DNA from 3 places in the Marinobacter sp. THAF197a genome. Region 1 is predicted to be linked to each of the others. Evidence: predicted binding sites of a transcription regulator. Region 1 holds the regulator's gene; each other region holds the start of a gene.
The links. The regulator FliA, encoded in region 1, starts transcription of late flagellar genes. The targets are predictions, from matches to a motif close to CTAAAGTTTNNNNNNNNNNNGCCGNTAA.
Positions count from the first base shown of each region.

Region 2: the regulator FliA is predicted to act here: its motif matches at 2,597-2,624, upstream of flgM (flagellar biosynthesis anti-sigma factor FlgM).
Region 3: the regulator FliA is predicted to act here: its motif matches at 2,965-2,992, upstream of FIV08_RS09635 (methyl-accepting chemotaxis protein).

Region 1 is NZ_CP045324.1:1,449,538-1,455,102, reverse strand. It holds gene FIV08_RS06710 (chemotaxis protein CheA) at 1-1,070, opposite strand, end outside; gene FIV08_RS06705 (protein phosphatase CheZ) at 1,091-1,876, opposite strand; gene cheY (chemotaxis response regulator CheY) at 1,897-2,280, opposite strand; gene FIV08_RS06695 (RNA polymerase sigma factor FliA) at 2,440-3,183, opposite strand; gene FIV08_RS06690 (MinD/ParA family protein) at 3,216-4,028, opposite strand; gene flhF (flagellar biosynthesis protein FlhF) at 4,099-5,415, opposite strand; gene flhA (flagellar biosynthesis protein FlhA) at 5,473-5,565, opposite strand, start outside.
Region 2 is NZ_CP045324.1:2,218,150-2,223,714, reverse strand. It holds gene mnmC (bifunctional tRNA (5-methylaminomethyl-2-thiouridine)(34)-methyltransferase MnmD/FAD-dependent 5-carboxymethylaminomethyl-2-thiouridine(34) oxidoreductase MnmC) at 1-110, opposite strand, end outside; gene FIV08_RS10320 (peptidylprolyl isomerase) at 116-712, opposite strand; gene FIV08_RS10315 (pilus assembly protein PilB) at 915-1,661, shown strand; gene FIV08_RS10310 (flagella synthesis protein FlgN) at 1,733-2,203, opposite strand; gene flgM (flagellar biosynthesis anti-sigma factor FlgM) at 2,211-2,537, opposite strand; gene flgA (flagellar basal body P-ring formation chaperone FlgA) at 2,666-3,367, opposite strand; gene FIV08_RS10295 (chemotaxis protein CheV) at 3,560-4,489, shown strand; gene FIV08_RS10290 (CheR family methyltransferase) at 4,527-5,354, shown strand; gene FIV08_RS10285 (MFS transporter) at 5,358-5,565, shown strand, end outside.
Region 3 is NZ_CP045324.1:2,068,280-2,073,844, reverse strand. It holds gene FIV08_RS09640 (hypothetical protein) at 84-968, shown strand; gene FIV08_RS09635 (methyl-accepting chemotaxis protein) at 1,007-2,893, opposite strand; gene FIV08_RS09630 (bifunctional GNAT family N-acetyltransferase/carbon-nitrogen hydrolase family protein) at 3,055-4,575, shown strand; gene FIV08_RS09625 (hypothetical protein) at 4,735-5,133, shown strand; gene FIV08_RS09620 (helix-hairpin-helix domain-containing protein) at 5,178-5,565, shown strand, end outside.

The DNA of each region.
Region 1 (5,565 bases):
GCGACCGCCTTGTGCATATGTTCATCTTCGCTCTCGGAGCCCAGACGCTGCAGGCGATTACGGACCAGCACCAGCTCACCCACCATATTCATGATGTCGTCAAGGCGCTTGGTATCCACCCGCACGGTGGTCTCGGCTGCGGGCGCCGCATCTCTTGCCGGGGCGGCGGGGGCTGCCGGTTTGGCTTCCTGCTTGGCGGGTTCCGGTTGTTTTGGCTCCGGCTTCTTTGGCTCAGGCTTGGCCGCAGGCTCAGGTTTGGTCTCCGCTGCGGGGGCTGCACCAGGGCTCTTGCCTTTGCCGTGCAGCTCATCCAGCAGGTTTTCAAACTCGTCATCGGTGATCAGATCATCACCAGTGGATGATTTTGCCGGTTCTTCTGGTTCCGGCTCCGGCGGGGTGTCGTTATCAACAACCGGGGGGCCGGCAAACTGGCCTTTGCCATGCAACTGGTCCAGCAGGGCTTCAAATTCGTCGTCGGTGATCTCGTCGCCGTCTGACCCGGCGTCATTGGCAGAGGTGTTTTCCGGTGCGGCCGCCGGCTGTTGCTCCGCACCTTTTTCATCGGCCAGGGCATCCAGCAGTTGCTCAAACTCTTCGTCGGTAATATCACCGGAATCATTGCCGGCACCCACGGCAGGTTCGGGTTCTGGCGTTGGCGTTGCCGGCGCTGCCGTGTCGCCTTCCGGCTTGGCAAGTTCATCCAGCGCGGCGATCAATTCGTCCGGAGCCGGCGTCGGCTCTTCACGGTTACGAACCTGATCAAACATGGCGTTGACGTGGTCCAGGGCTTCCAGCACCACGTCCATCAATTCGGAGGTAACCTTGCGCTTGTGGTTGCGAAGGATATCGAACACATTTTCCGCAGAGTGACAGCAGTTGACCAGCGCTTCGAGCTGCAGGAACCCGGCACCGCCCTTGACCGTGTGGAAACCACGGAAGATGGCGTTGAGCAGGTTGCTGTCATCCGGATGCTGCTCAAGATCTACCAGCTGCTCGGACAGCTTTTCGAGAATCTCGCCGGCCTCAACCAGGAAGTCCTGCAGGATCTCTTCGTCGGCATCAAACGCCATGCGTCACCCTCTATAATCGTTCAGAAACCGAGACTGGATAACAGGTCATCAACGTCGTCCTGCCCCGAAACTACATCATCACGCTCCTCAGCCTTGATCTGAGGCCCTACCCCTTTTTCGGCCGATTCTTCTTTTTCTTCAATCTGGTGCACGGTGCCGGTGAGCTGGTCCACGTGGCTGGCCATCACCACCAGGCCAAGCAGGTTCTCTTCGACTTCTTTCACAAGGGCCGTGACTTTCTGGATAACCTGCCCGGTAAGATCCTGGAAGTCCTGGGCCAGAAGGATTTCAGACAGATTGCTGTACAGGGTATCGGAATCTGTGGCCAGGCCCGCAAAGAAGCGATCAATGCGGCCGTACAGTTCCCGGAATTCTGCCGGCTCCATTTCCCGACGGCGCAACCGCTGCCATTCGTCTCGCAGGGCGGTCGCTTCGTCGCGCATGGTGTGCGCCACCGGCATGCTTTCTTCGACCAGGTCCATGGTGCGATTGGCCGCCTGGCTGGTCATCTGGACAACGTAGGCCAGCCGATCCGAGGCATCGGACATCTTGGACAAGGCTTCTTTCTGCTCGGCACTGCGGGCGTCTATCTGAAAATTCCGGATAGCCTCGTGCAGGCTCCGGGTCAACCGCCCCACTTCCCGATAGAGGCTCTGGTCGCGAACTTCACTTAGCTCGTTGATCACCGACATTGCCCGGGCGTAGTTACCGGAACTGATACATTCGGCCAACTCCGAACTCTGCTGCTGGAGCTTTTCGGTTACCTCCGGGTCGAGGCCCTGATGGTTCTCGTTCTTGTCAGTCATGACAGCCATCCGACCTCTGGTTACTGGATTCGCTCGAAGATCTTCTCAATCTTTTCCTTGAGAACGGCAGCGGTAAAGGGTTTGACGACGTACCCGTTAACGCCGGCCTGGGCCGCCGCCACAATCTGGTCACGCTTGGCCTCCGCAGTTACCATCAGCACCGGCAGGTTCTTCAGGTTCTCGTCTGCCCGCACCGCCTTGAGCAGATCAAAACCCGACATGCCTGGCATGTTCCAGTCGGTCACCAGGAAGTCGTACTTGCCGCTCCTGAGCATGGGCAAGGCAGTGTTGCCATCGTCCGCTTCATCCGTATTGGTGAAGCCAAGATCGCGCAGCAGATTCTTGATGATTCGCCGCATTGTGGAAAAGTCATCCACAATGAGAATTTTCATGTTTTTGTCCAATGGGACCTCCAGTCAGTAACACCCGGATTTCATTAAGCCTTTTGAAAGTCTAGCAGGCCGCTGCTTTAACCGCTTATTGTGTGTTGTTTGGCCGCGTTGTAAAGCGCCGGTTACCAAAATCTACACAGTTACGCGCCGCGCGGTCAGCGCCGGCCCGGTTTATTCTGGCTCGTCTTCCCGCCAATCGGACAACCGTCCCCTGAGACGAAGGGCCGCCTGGCTATGAATCTGGCTGACCCGGCTCTCGCTGACGCCAAGCACCGCGCCAATTTCCTTCAGGTTGAGCTCTTCCTGGTAGTAGAGGCTCAACACCAGCTTTTCTCGCTCAGGAAGCTCCTCAATTGCCTCTGCCAGGCTTTTCTGGAATGCATTTGATGCAATGCCATCCAGGGGATTATCGCTGGCCTCTGTTTCTTCTATCGGCAGCTCCCCGGATTCATTGAGCTCATCAAGGCTAAAAAGTCGGCCACTGTTGGCGTCTGCCAGGGAGGCATGATATTCCGACAGGTCAATGCCCAGCTCTTCGGCAACATCAACATCCTGGGCCTCGCGCCCGGTGCGGTCTTCAACCGTCTTGATGGCTGCCGCGATACGGCGGGCATTGCGGTGAACGGAGCGGGGAACCCAGTCGCCCTTGCGGATTTCATCCACCATGGCACCGCGGATACGAATACCTGCGTAGGTTTCAAAGGTGGCACCCTTGCCGGTGGAATAGCGTTGCGCAGCTTCCAGCAGGCCGATCATGCCCGCCTGCATAAGATCTTCAAGCTGAACCGAGGCCGGCAAACGGGCCATCAAGTGTAGGGCGATTTTCTTGACCAGCGGCGCATGCTCCTCAATCAGCTGAGAGGGACCTTTTGCGCCAGCCTGATGGTAGATTCCCAGGTTTTTCGCCAATGTCATGTATCCGGTTTTCTTATAGGACTGGATTCAGATCAGACTTCGACGAGCCGCTCCACGAAAAACTCCAGATGCCCTCTTGGCGATGATGGCAGCGGCCAGCTGTCCACTTTCTCTGCCAGGGCACGGATCGCCAGCGACGCCTTGGCCCGTGGATAGGCATCCAGAACGGCCCGCTGCCGCTGAACGGCTTTTTTGACGGCTTCGTCGTAAGGCACGATACCTACATATTGTAGTGCTACATCAAGGAAACGCTCGGTGACACGGGTCAGTTTTTCATACAGATGCCGACCTTCCTGCTCATTTCGCACCTGATTCGCCAGAATACGGAAACGGTTGGTACCGTAGTCGCGATTCATCAGCTTGATCAGGGCATAGGCGTCGGTAATCGAGGTAGGCTCATCGCACACCACCAGCAGCAATTCCTGGGAGGCCCGCAGGAAACTGACGACGGACTCGGAAATACCGGCTGCGGTGTCAACAATCAGCACATCAATCTGGTCACCCAGCTCGCTGAAGGCGTTGATCAGCCCCGCATGTTCCATCGGGCTCAACTGGGTCATACGCTGGGTGCCGGACGATGCGGGAACAATCTTGATACCACCCGGGCCGTTGACCAGAACGTCCTTGAGGTCGCACTCGCCACTGAGCACATCCTGCAGATTGCGATTGGCGGTAATGCCCAACAGCACGTCGATATTGGCAAGGCCAAGGTCCGCATCCAGCAACACCACCCGCCGGCCTTTCTGGGCCAGCGCGATACCGAGGTTGACGGACACATTACTCTTGCCGACACCGCCCTTGCCGCCGGTAACCGCAATCACCTGAACCGGATGTGGTCTGCTCATACTGTTATCAGTCTCTTACTGCGTTCTTGTGTGGGCACAAACGGCAGCGCACCGGCTGTACCACCGGGCCTCAGGCCCCTTCTGCAACGGCCTGGCCGTGCTGCATTGTTTTCAGGCGTTCTACGCCCAACCGCACCAGAGGAATGGCCTCGGCCCAGTGCAGGTCTTCGGGAATCTTCTGGCCATCGGTATACCACGCCACTGGCAGGCCGGTTTCCATGACAAAGCCCAAAGACTCACCCAGTGTCAGCGCTTCGTCAATCTTGGTCATGACGCAGCCTGCAAGGTTTGCCATCTTATAGCAATGCCACACGGATTTCATGATGCGCGGCTGGCTGGTGGCAGACACGACCAGATGGGTACGGATATTGTGATCGCTCCGGGCCAACTCCGCCAGCTGTTCCTGATAACCGCGATCCGAGCTGGTCAGCCCGGCGGTATCAATCAGAACCAGGTGCCGATCTGACAATTCGTCCAGAATGTCATCCAGGGAATGACTCTCGTCCACAACCCGGACCGGCACATTGAGAATACGGCCAAACACGAATAGCTGTTCATGGGCTGCCACCCGGTAGCGATCGGTGGTGACCAACGCCAGGGAATCCGGCCCATGCTCCAGTACATATTGGGCTGCCAGCTTGCCAATGGTGGTGGTCTTCCCAGACCCGGTTGGCCCCACCAGCGCATAGACGCCGCCGGCCTCAAGCCAGTCTTCCCGAGCGGTACGTACGCCGGTGGCCAGCATCTTCAGGGATTGCTTCCAACCGTCTTCCAACCTGCCGGCACGATGCTGACGGGACAGAGAGGTTGCCAGCTCCGCGCCCAGACCAAATTCCTGCAGCCGCTCGGCAAGCCTCTGCTGAACTGCATTGGATGCCGCGACTGCAGGCTTCTCGGGTACCGAGGTACGGCCGCTGACCATCTCTCTCAGGGAGTTGATTTCCGCTCTCATGCTCGCCAACTCATCCGAGTAGCCCGCCGCTGGCCGGCCACCTGCATTGCCCACCGAGGTCGACCCCCCGGCCAACTCACCTGACCAGTCGGCAGCCGGCCGATCGTCAGCCGGTGCACGATCATATTCCGCGCCGACACCCGCCCGCTTCTCCCGCACTTCGCGAATGCGACTGCGTGATCGGTTCAACTCTTCTTCCAGCCGACGATGCTGGTCTGCCTGCAGCTCCGCCAGGCGCGAGCCGTTGGTGGCCTGTGCCGCTTTCTCGCCAAGGCGCTGGCGTGCCATATTTTCGTCATAGTCCAGGGCCGTCACAATTTCGACGCCTCCGTCCACCCGGCGATTGGACAAAATAACGGCATCCGGTCCCATCTCATGACTGACCTGTTTCAGGGCTTCGGCCATGGTCTTTGCAAAAAACCGTTGTACTTTCATAGCGCTTCATCCTCCACCGGCGTGCCCGAATCGGGTGTTCGCCTTGCCCTGCCGGCCTTACTGACCAACAGAGGCGACTATCGTGATCTGTTTGTTATCCGGAATTTCCTGGTACGAGAGCACATGCAAACGCTCTACCCCATAACTGGC
Region 2 (5,565 bases), 770 kb from region 1:
CCGTTGTCCCTGCTGAAATATACGTCTCCAAACCGGGTGGATTCGGGCACGCCGTCGCGCCAGACAAGTTCTGCCGGCTCCATGGCCGGCGGCAGGCAGGGGGAATGCATGGTGCTCAGTCTTCAGTGTTAACCAGAGTCACTTTCTCGATCACGACGGCCTGAACCGGAACATCCGCCATGCCCTGGCGATGTCCGGTTTGTACGCCGGCAATCTTGTCGATCACGCCCATGCCTTCGGTGACTTTGCCAAAGACCGCGTAGCCCGCACCACGCACACCAGCATTCAGGAAATCGTTTTTGGCGACATTAATGAAGAACTGAGAGGTTGCTGAATTTGGGGAGCTGGTTCGGGCCATGGCCACGGTGCCCCGAAGATTAGGCAGGGTTGCTGAAGCTTCGTTAACGATGGGGTTCTTGGTCTGTTTACGGGCCATGGTGTCGGTAAATCCGCCGCCCTGAATCATAAAGCCGGGAATCACCCGGTGAAAGATCGTACCGTCGTAGAATCCGTCTTCGACATAGGAGAGGAAATTCTCCACGGTTTTCGGGGCTACGTCAGGGCGCAACTCAAGCTCAAAGGCCCCTTCAGAGGTAACAAAGCGAACCTTCGGCAGTTCTTCTGCCTGAATCGGAGTGGCCAGCATCAGGGCAGCGATGGCGGCAAACAGGACTGACATCACAGTTGATACGGGTTTTACGATATTTGTCATTTCAGAGGCTCTCACAGTTTCAGTTGTTATCAGGAATCCTGAGACAATCCGGATAGAACAAAATTAGCGAAGATCTTAACAGATCCTTACCTGAATAAGTGCAAATCAGAACAGCGTAGGCCAGGTGATTGGGCTACGCTTTAATCATTATCAATACCGGGCCTGGTTGTACGGTGATCACTCTGAATGCGGGAGGAGCCTAGTGAGAATCCGTAAGGGGTTTGAAGAAAAGTCCCGGCTTGGCCGGTTGTTGATCAATCGCGGCTATTTGTCGGAAGGTCAGCTGGACGAGGCGTTGTTGTTGCAGCGGGAAACCGGGCAGCGCCTGGGCGAAGTGCTGATCGCCGCTGGCTGGGTGACTGACAAGGAACTGCATCGTGTTCTCAAGCACCAGGCCCGTTATCGTAATGCGGCAGCGCTGGTTACCATGGTGACGTTGCCGTTTCAGCCGTTGGTGTCGCTGGCGGCTGGCAATACCAGCGCGGCATCCATGCCTGCACAGGCCGGTCAGTTATATGAAAAGGGGGGCTTTGCGCCTCTGTCTGACAGCGATATGGCCGGCGTAACGGCTCAAAGCAGTGTGGGCTTGCTGGAGCGTATTGAAACGGTTGCCGCAATGCCGGGAAGTGCTGGCGGCGTTGTTGATGATCCGCAACTCGCCGGACTCGATTCAGTAGAGGGAATCAAACTGGCCGCCAACATTTTTGTGCCAGTGCTCAGTTTCCTCGATTCCGACCTGACCATCTCTGGTGTTCACTACAGGGAGGGTGAGCCCCGATATTCCATTCGAGAGGATGGTGCCTTGAGACTGGCGTTTCCCGAACGGATTGAGGAGATCCGGATGGACAACATCCGCGTGAGCGGCAATCAGAGTCCATCCATGGGGAACGTGAGCATTCACAACATACGGTTTCATCCGGATTCCCAAATGACGATGTACACCCGTTAATGCACGGGTAAGGTGAATCTGACGAAAAACGCCCGGATAGCTCATCCGGGCGTTTTGGTTTGCAGGGTCTGTCAGGCGCTGGCCAGAATGTTGCCGCCGGATACGCTGGTTTGCTCGCCCTTGGCACCATAAAGCTTCTGTTGGGCAGAGGCCCCACGGAAGATGTCCGTGAGTCGCGTCAGGCGTTTTTGAAGGTGTCCGACAACACGACCGTTGTTCTGGTTCAGTTCCTGGCACGCACGAAGGCGCCCATCGGCGGTTTTCCAGAGTTGGTACAGGTCTTCCATGCCGCCGGCACGGATAAACCTCGAGGGCTCGCCGGCATCCGGTCGGTACCCCATGCTCACCAACAGGCGGATCTTTTGTTTCGCACGCTCACGGATATCCGTCAGGATGTTGTTTTTCTGAGCGGTTATTTCCTGGAGCGGAGCGATGTCCGAGGACGCCAGGAGTTGTTTTTCCTGGTTGAGAAGGTCCGCCAGGGTTTCAAGCTGGCGGATGTCTTCTGAGAGGAGGGTCTTCAATTCAATGATTGCAGCCATGTCTTACTCACCCGAAAATGCTTTTATCCATCTCAAGCATTTTCTGGGCCAGTTTCTCTGCATCAATTTTGTAGGTGCCATCTTCCAGTGCTGCGCGAATCTGCGCAATGCGGTCGTCATCCATTTCCGGGTAGTCGCCCAGTTTCTGTTCCAGCTGCTTCAGGTTTTTTGCCTGATTGCTGAGACTGACGTTGTCGCCGCGGGCAGCCGTGCTTTGAGCCTTTGCCTGCTCTCCAGCCGTGGAGGGCGTGCTCTGGCTGCCTGTTGCTTTGTCGGCCGTGGTTCTGGTGGTGTTGACCTGGCCGGGGCCAATTCCATTTAAGTCAACTGACATAAGGATACCTGCTTGCCTGTGGCCACCTTCAAAGGTGGCGGAATCGGGTTTATATCTGCGTATCGGCAGCGTTAAGCTGACCTTTAGAAAAAAACGGAAAAAATTTTCCGCTGGGCACGGATTTGCCGTTACATGGCAATTTCCACCCGGCCAGGAGCCGTGACCGTTGCCCGAACCGTGCGTGCTGATTGCAGATTCTCGACCATTACTTGCTCGCCGACACTGGCACTGGCCAGCGCCTTGCCTCGGGAACTGACCGAGAACACTGCGGATTTGGCGGTGATGATAACATGATCGCCCCGCTCAACGGCATTGGGAGCTTCGAGCAGATCTGGCGTCAGCACCGACCCTGCATTAACTGGTCGCCTCACCAGCATGCCGGATACCTGTTCGCTATCTGTGAGAATGCCTCTGCGGCTGGCGTTGATCTGCACCTGCTTTTCCTGCAACAGTTCACCGCTGATGCGCTCACCGCGGGCCAGAGGCCGAGCTGCCACAAGGGCGGGGCCGTGTACTTCGATACTGGCTGTGACGAACATCCGCCATGGCCGCTCCCCGGCACAGGACACCATCACCGATGGCGATGTCGTCCGCAGGGGATCGTTGGTAAATGCGGTTTCGAGTGCCTGTTCGCAAGCAGCCAGGCTAAGCCGGCTATCGATGCTGCCGACAGCGAAGCTCACCTCGTATTGTTGCTGGCGCTGCTCGTCGGCCCAGGCTTCGATAAATTGACCGGCGGCATCGCGTATCTCGTTTGCGGTGGTGGCCGCAGCCGCGGTATTCAGGCCGAGGGTCGATAGGCAAAAGGTCGCTAAAAAGATGGTTCGCATCTGCACTGCTTTGTCCTATGCTGTCAGTTAGGCATATTTATGCGAGTTCCGTTAAGGAAAATGGCGCTGGGGCCGTTAACCTTGATTGGACACCGGGCGTCAATGTTTTGGTCCGGGTTCGCGTAAGCAAGTTGTTTAATAATAACTGAGCAAATTCTGTGCCGATCGTTGGCATGCCGGGAGTAGAAAGTTATGGCAGGGGTGTTGGACAGCGTTAACCAGCGGACGCAGCTTGTTGGTCAGAACCGGCTTGAGCTGTTGTTGTTCCGTTTGCGCGGGCGGCAGCTTTACGGGATCAACGTTTTTAAGGTGAAGGAGGTCCTTCAATGCCCGAAGCTGTCATCGATTCCTAACAGCCGCCAGGTAGTTCGGGGCGTGTCCCATATCCGTGGCGAGACCATCCCCATCATCGACCTGAGCATGGCTATTGGCATGGCAGGCATTCCGCAGGAAGAGCTGGCCACAAGCTTTGTCATCATTACCGAGTACAACCGCAAAACTCAGGGCTTTCTGGTGACGGGTGTCGACCGGATCATGAATATGAACTGGGAAGATATCCTCCCGCCACCCAAGGGGGCTGGCAAGGATGTGTACTTGACGGCGGTCACCAAGATTGATGACAAACTTGTAGAAATCATTGATGTAGAAAAGATTCTTGCAGAAGTTTCTCCGCTCAGGGAAGATGTCACCGAAGAGCTGAAAACTCGCAGCGCCGAGCGTGTGCCCGGGCATTTGCCGGTACTGGTTGTTGATGATTCGTCTGTGGCGAGGCGCCAGATCGAGCGCTGCCTGACCGCGATCGGAATGGAAGTGGTCACCAAAAATGACGGTAAACAGGCGTTGAACTATCTCAAGGAGATCACGGGGGACGGTTCCACTGCCCGAGACCACTTATCGTTGATCATTTCCGATGTGGAAATGCCGGAGATGGACGGTTACACCCTCGTTACCAGAATCAAAGAGAATCCGGCGCTCAGCGGCATGTATGTGATGCTCCATACATCCCTGAGTGGTGTCTTTAACCGGGCGATGGTTCAGAAGGTCGGTGCCGATGACTTCATGGCGAAATTCAGCCCGGACGAGCTTGCCGAGCGGGTAATGGAAATTATTGACCAGAACTGATGCCTCGGCTCATGGACTTACCCACGATAGAGATCCAATGAAAGCGGAAATTACGCCTCAGGAATACGAAGCCTTCAAGACATTCCTGCAGGACGCTTGTGGCATTCTGTTGGGTGACAACAAGCAGTACCTGGTGAAGAGCCGTCTACGCAGGATTCTTGAGGAAAACAACCTGAATTCACTGGGTGAGCTTCTCGATCGCTTGAAGCGGGTGGGGCGCAGCGGCCTGCGTGAGCTGGTTATCGATGCCATGACCACCAACGAGACCCTCTGGTTTCGGGACAACCACCCATTTCGTATCCTTCAGGACAAGCTATTGCCGGAGTTCGCCGAGCGCAATTCGCTTCAACCGCTTCGCATCTGGTCTGCTGCGTGCTCAACAGGACAGGAGCCCTACTCGGTAGGTATGGTTGTGGATGAGTTCCGGCGCAACCGGCCCGGGAAGTTGCGGGACGTAAAAATTACTGCAACGGATATTTCCAAAAGCGTCCTGGAAGTGGCCCGGCGGGGCGAATATGAAATGATCGCCATCGGTCGTGGGCTGTCACCAGAGCGGCAGAAGCAGTTTTTTACGCCCTCTGCCAACGGTGGCTGGCAGATAAAGCCGCAAATCAAGGCCATGGTGGAGTTCAAGGAACTCAATCTGCTTGAGCGGTATATGCTTGGCAAGTTCGACATCATCATGTGCCGAAACGTACTGATCTATTTTTCCGCGGACCTCAAGAAAGACATCCTTACTCGATTGCACGGGGCTCTCAACCCCGGTGGCTATCTCATTCTGGGCGCCTCTGAATCGTTGAACGGCCTTCCTGATCTGTACGAGATGGTTCAGTGCCACCCCGGCATTATCTACAGGAAGAAATAACTCATGCCATTGAATGTCTGGGTGCTGGTGGCTGCCCAGGCGCTGGCCATGTGCACCGCGCCTTTTATCGTATTCATCGGCTCCATCCAGGGGCGTTTGCTGGCACCTGCGCCAGAGCTGGCCACCTTGCCGGTCGGATTGGTGGTGGTCGGCACGGTTTTGGCCATCAAGCCGGCGACCTGGCTGATGGAGAGGGTAGGGCGCAAGCAGG
Region 3 (5,565 bases), 620 kb from region 1:
ACAGTTAGGGGGCGCGCCACTTAAGGAACAAGGCATTGGTTGCAGGAACTCGTTTTATTCATCGTTATCTACCGGGGTTTCTTCTGGCCCTGTGCCTGTCCTTGCCCGCTCCAGCCGTTTCAGCCGAACCGGATGACCAGCGCACCTTCATTCTCTGGTACCGGAATTACGATAATCCGGCCATCCGGTCACTGGTGGAACTGGCACTGGCCAAAACGTCGGAATACGGCGACTTCAAGGTCGTTCGCAGTGAGGAACTGAGCCAGGGCCGGGTACTTCGAGAGTTGGCCAACAATAATAACCGGCTGGTGGATATTGCCAATGTTGCGACCACTACTGAACGGGAGGAATTTCTCAATCCCATTCCCTTGCCGGTAGATGGCGGCTTGCTGGGCTTTAGGGTGTGCTTGGTATTACCAAAGCATCTGCCCCAGTTCGAGGGCATTCAGAATATTGACGATTTGACGTCACGGAACATCCGGATTGGCCAGGGCTCCCACTGGCCAGACACGCCGATTCTGGAGGCCAACGGCTTACATGTCGTTACGCACACCCGCTATGAAATCCTGTTTGGTATGCTGCGCAACGAACGTTTTGAATGCTTTGCCCGTGGCGTTGGTGAAGTATTGTTTGACCTTGAACACAATCGGGCAGACGACCTGGTCATCGAACCCAACATTTTGTTCGCCTACCACATGCCATCCTATCTTTTTGTCGCTCCAAACGACCAGGAAGCCGCCCATCGGTTACAGCTGGGAATAGAGCGCGCCATTAAAGATGGCAGTTTTGCCGTTTATTTGAAGCGCTGGTTCGGTCGCGCAGTGACAGAGCTCGGCCTTGAGAAGCGCAAAGTGATTACCCTGGAGAACCCGTACCTCAGCGAGGAATCCATGTATGTGGGGCGGCACACTTTGGAAAACCTGCGCCGCCGGCTCGATTATCTGAACCAGATTGCCTCACCTGATTGAAAGGTTGTAACCCGCTGGCCGTCCATGGCCAGCCTCTTCTATACGCGGAAGCGGGTCACTTTTTCATTCAATGTTCTGCCGATGGTTTCAATGTGCCCGCTGTACACATCGTTTTCACTGGCGGCTTTGGCTGCCTCCTGGCCCTGGTCCGCAATCCGGGTAATGGAGGCATTCAGCTCTTCGGTAACCGAGGTTTGTTCCTCTGAAGCCGTGGCAATCTGAGACGTCATCTGGCTGATGGCGGTGATGGCCTCGGCAATCCGGTTCAGTGATTCCATGGCGTCCTGGGCTTTTTCCATACTGACATTAGACACCGCCGTTGACGCCTTCATCACTTCCACCGCATCGCCGGCGCCTTTCTGCAGACGCTCGATCATGTTATTGATTTCCTCAGTGGAAGACTGGGTTCTCTGGGCCAGGTTGCGTACTTCGTCTGCCACCACCGCAAAGCCACGACCCGCTTCCCCTGCCCTTGCGGCCTCAATGGCGGCGTTCAGTGCCAGCAGGTTGGTCTGTTCTGCTATGCCCTGAATAACCTCCAGCACCGTGGTAATGGACGACACATCCTTACCCAGGGTGTCGATGACTTCAGCCGCTGCGTTAACCTCATTGGAAAGCTTCTGCACCGCATCCCGGGACGCAGTCACCGTCAGCAACGACTCGCGGCTCTCCTGATCGGCATTCTCAGCCGCTTCCGCCGTTTGCTGTGCGTTCTGGGCGATTTCCCCGGCAGCAGCAGACATTTCGTTGATGGCCGTGGCAATCATGTCAATCTCGCTCTGCTGGCTTTCAACGCTCGAACGGCTGGTACTGGAGGTGTTGCGCAAGGCGGTTACATTTTCATCCAGGTCATCACTACCCTCTTTGACTTCCCGGACAACCTGCTGAATGTTCTCCACAAACCGGTTAAAGCTTTGGGCCAGTTCGCCAAACTCGTCCGAAGCGGAATCGTCCAGTCGGCGGGTAAGATCAGCGTCACCCGAAGCAATGCTGGACATCGCGCTATTCAGGCGGCGCACCGGCACCATCAGCAGTCGTATTCCGAAATACAGCGCCACCAGGGCAACAATCAAACCCACAGCGGCAATGACCAGGCCGCCTACCCGGGCCTCAACAATCGGAGCATTGATCAGGTCCTCGTTCACAAACGTCACCAGGTACCACTCCACAGCCCGGGCATCGGCTATCGGGTGGAAGCTGACACTCCACCGGGCGCCGTCCATATCAAACTGATGTTGACTGCCATCAAGCGCGGGCCGCTGGCCGATAATGTCCGAAATGTTGTTTCCGACCACCTCTGAGTCCGGGTAGAAGAGCACAGTGCCTTTCTCGTTTACCAGTGCGGCGAACCCGGTATCGGCCAGTGTGATCGTCGACAACATCCGGTCAATTGTGCCAAGCCCGATATCCATGCCGGCAGCTCCCTTGTATAAACCGGACTTGATCGGGGCCATGGCGGAGATAATGGTCGCGCCAGTGCTGGCATCCTGGTAGGGCTCAGTGAATGATGAACGCCCTAACCGCTGGGCTCCCTGGTACCAGGGGCGGGTGCGGGGGTCGTAGTCAGGTGGCAGTGTCGCTTCCACCTCCGGACTCCGCATTAGCATCCGTCCGTCCTCGGTGCCGGCATAGACATCCATAATATTGCCGCCGCGCGTCATTGCTTCCATCAGGGTACGGGCCATATTGTCGGTGCGGATGCCCTCAAGGGCGCTGGCCGTCGCCTCAGCCATATCCAGGCGAGTGTTGAGCCAATCGGAAATACTGGACGTACTCTGCTCTACCGCGTCGGCCATCAGCGCATCGACATATCGATCCGTCGTCGATCTGAGCCTGATATCCGTCGCCACTGTCAACGCAGCCATCAGCATGATGATGAGAGCACCTACGGCAACGAGCAGTTTTTGAGAAAATGAGAATTGCAAGGGGAGTCCCTCCGATAAGACTGAGGTTGTTTCGATCAGCTTCTCATCAATTATAGATGTGAATTAATTGACTAACGGCAATTTGAGCGAAGTCTTTAGAACTCTTTGTTAGAATGGAGTGACAGGCAACCAAGGCTGCCAAACCAAAGGAGATACACCCGATGGCCCATGAAGAGCTCCACCTGAATCTGCGAAACCTGACGCTTGAAGACTACAGCCAGCTCCAGGAGCTGATGGATGAGGTTTACGACGATATCGGTGGCGCATGGCCAAAGGAAACCATCAAGGCGTTGGTTGAGCAGTTCCCGGACGGTCAGATCTGTATTGAAGACAACGGCCACCTGGTGGCCGTAGCGTTGACCGTATGCGTTAAGTACGAGCGCTTCAGTAACCCCCACGCCTATGACGACCTGATCCTCCGTAACGAGAAAATCTGGCATAACGCCAATGGAGATTCACTCTATGGCCTGGATGTATTTATTCATCCCGAGTACCGGGGCTACCGCCTGGGCAGGCGGCTCTATGAAGCCCGCAAGGAACTTTGCCGTTCCATGAACCTGCGGGCTATTCTCGCCGGCGGGCGTATCCCCAATTACTTCAAGTATTCTGAACAGTACACGCCGGAAGAGTACATCCATCGTGTCGACCGCAAAGAGATCTACGATCCGATTCTCACCTTTCAGCTGTCCAATGATTTTCAGGTAACCCGTTTGATGCACAAGTATCTTCCGGAAGATGAAAAGTCGCTGGGTTATGCCACCTTGCTGGAATGGCGGAACATCCTGTACACCCCGCCCTCCTCGGTCCTGAACGTAAAGAAAACCCAGGTTCGCCTGGGCGCCGTGCAATGGCAGATGCGGGAATTCACCTCAGTGGAGGAAGTACTGAAGCAGGTTGAGTATTTCGTAGATGCGTTGTCTGATTACAAGAGTGACTTTGCCCTCTTCCCGGAATTCTTCAACGCCCCACTGATGGGCCTGACCGACCAGATGGACCAGACCCGCGCCATCCGTTTTCTAGCCGGGTTTACCGAGCAGTTCCGCAATGAGATGTCGGAAATGGCGGTCAGTTACAACATCAACATCATCACCGGCTCCATGCCCCTGATCGAGAACGATCGGGTCTACAACGTATCCTACCTGTGTCACCGGGACGGACGGGTGGACGAGCAACGCAAGATCCACATCACGCCCCATGAACGCCGCGACTGGGTGATTGAAGGCGGCGACAAGTTCCAGGTATTCGATACAGATGCTGGCCGGGTTGCCATTATGATCTGCTACGACATCGAGTTCCCGGAGCTCGGGCGCGTAGCTGCCAGCCAGGATGTGGACATCATCTGTGTACCCTTCTGGACCGACACCAAAAACGGCTACTTGCGGGTTCGCCATTGTGCCCAGGCCCGCGCCATCGAAAACGAGTGTTATGTGGTGATCACCGGCAGTGTCGGCAACCTGCCCAAGGTAGAGAACCTGGACGTCCAATACGCGCAATCCTCCGTATTTTCACCGTCTGACTTCGCATTCCCGCACGATGCCGTGATGGCGGAGACCACACCAAACACTGAAATGATCATGTTCTCGGATATGGACCTGGAGAAACTCAAATTGGTACGTAACGAAGGCTCAGTCACCAATCTGAAAGATCGTCGTGTTGATCTGTACGAATTGAAAACCAGATAACGACCGCATCTGGCCCCCTTTGCGGGGGGCGGATGTTGAACTATTCCATGAAAGGGTTACGGTAGACAGCTGATGGCATTGCCAAAATTAAATAGCCCGTCTATTGTTTAATTTATGCTCAAATAATCTGGCTGATCTCAGAGGCAGAGAAAGCATTTCATGAACGAAGAACTACCGGATCTTGTTGCCCGTTTCCGCGTACGCCACGGCCTGTTTCGCAAGGAAACCGTGGAAGCTCGGCTTTATGAGCTCGACAGCTACGGTTGTGTGATGAAAACCGACAAGCTGTTCAAGCCCGGTGATACCATTACACTCGACCTTATTATGGATATGCCGTTTGAAGAAATCCGCGCCGAGGGTGTTACCGGACTGGTTACCGAAAAGAGAAAGCACTGTAGCAACTTCTTCTACTCGATTGATTTTTTTCAACTTGAATCCGGAGATAACTCCCCTCTTTCGGACAAGCTACGCCGTATTCGTGAAGTGCTTCTGAAGAAGCAGAGCCTCAAGTCCAGAAGAAGCTCGAATACGACAAACGGAATGAGGCAATTGGCCTGATACACCGTTCCACCGTTCTATCCCCCTCTGTAAGGAGACGTCCTATGGCAAAGAAAGCCAAACCCAGTGTTGATAAGATTGTCAAAAAAGTGAACAAAGAGTTCGAGAAAACCACGGCTCAGATTGAAACACTCATCAATGATGCCCTGAAACAGTTCGACCACCTGCAGCATCAGGTTCAGGATCCGGTTCGTAAACTGCTCAAGGAAATGGACGAACTCCGTGAGCGTGAGGTAAAGCGCTTCAATGAAGAGTTCGAGCGCCGGATGAACGAATTCCACGAACTGCAGAGCTCATTGCTGGACAAGCTGGGTATTGCAGCCAAGGAATCTGGCAAGGACGTTAAGAAAGCCGCAGACACCACCGCCAAGAAGGCCACTACTGCCGCTAAAAAGGCAACAAGTGCAAAGCCTGCGGCCAAGAAGCCTGCTG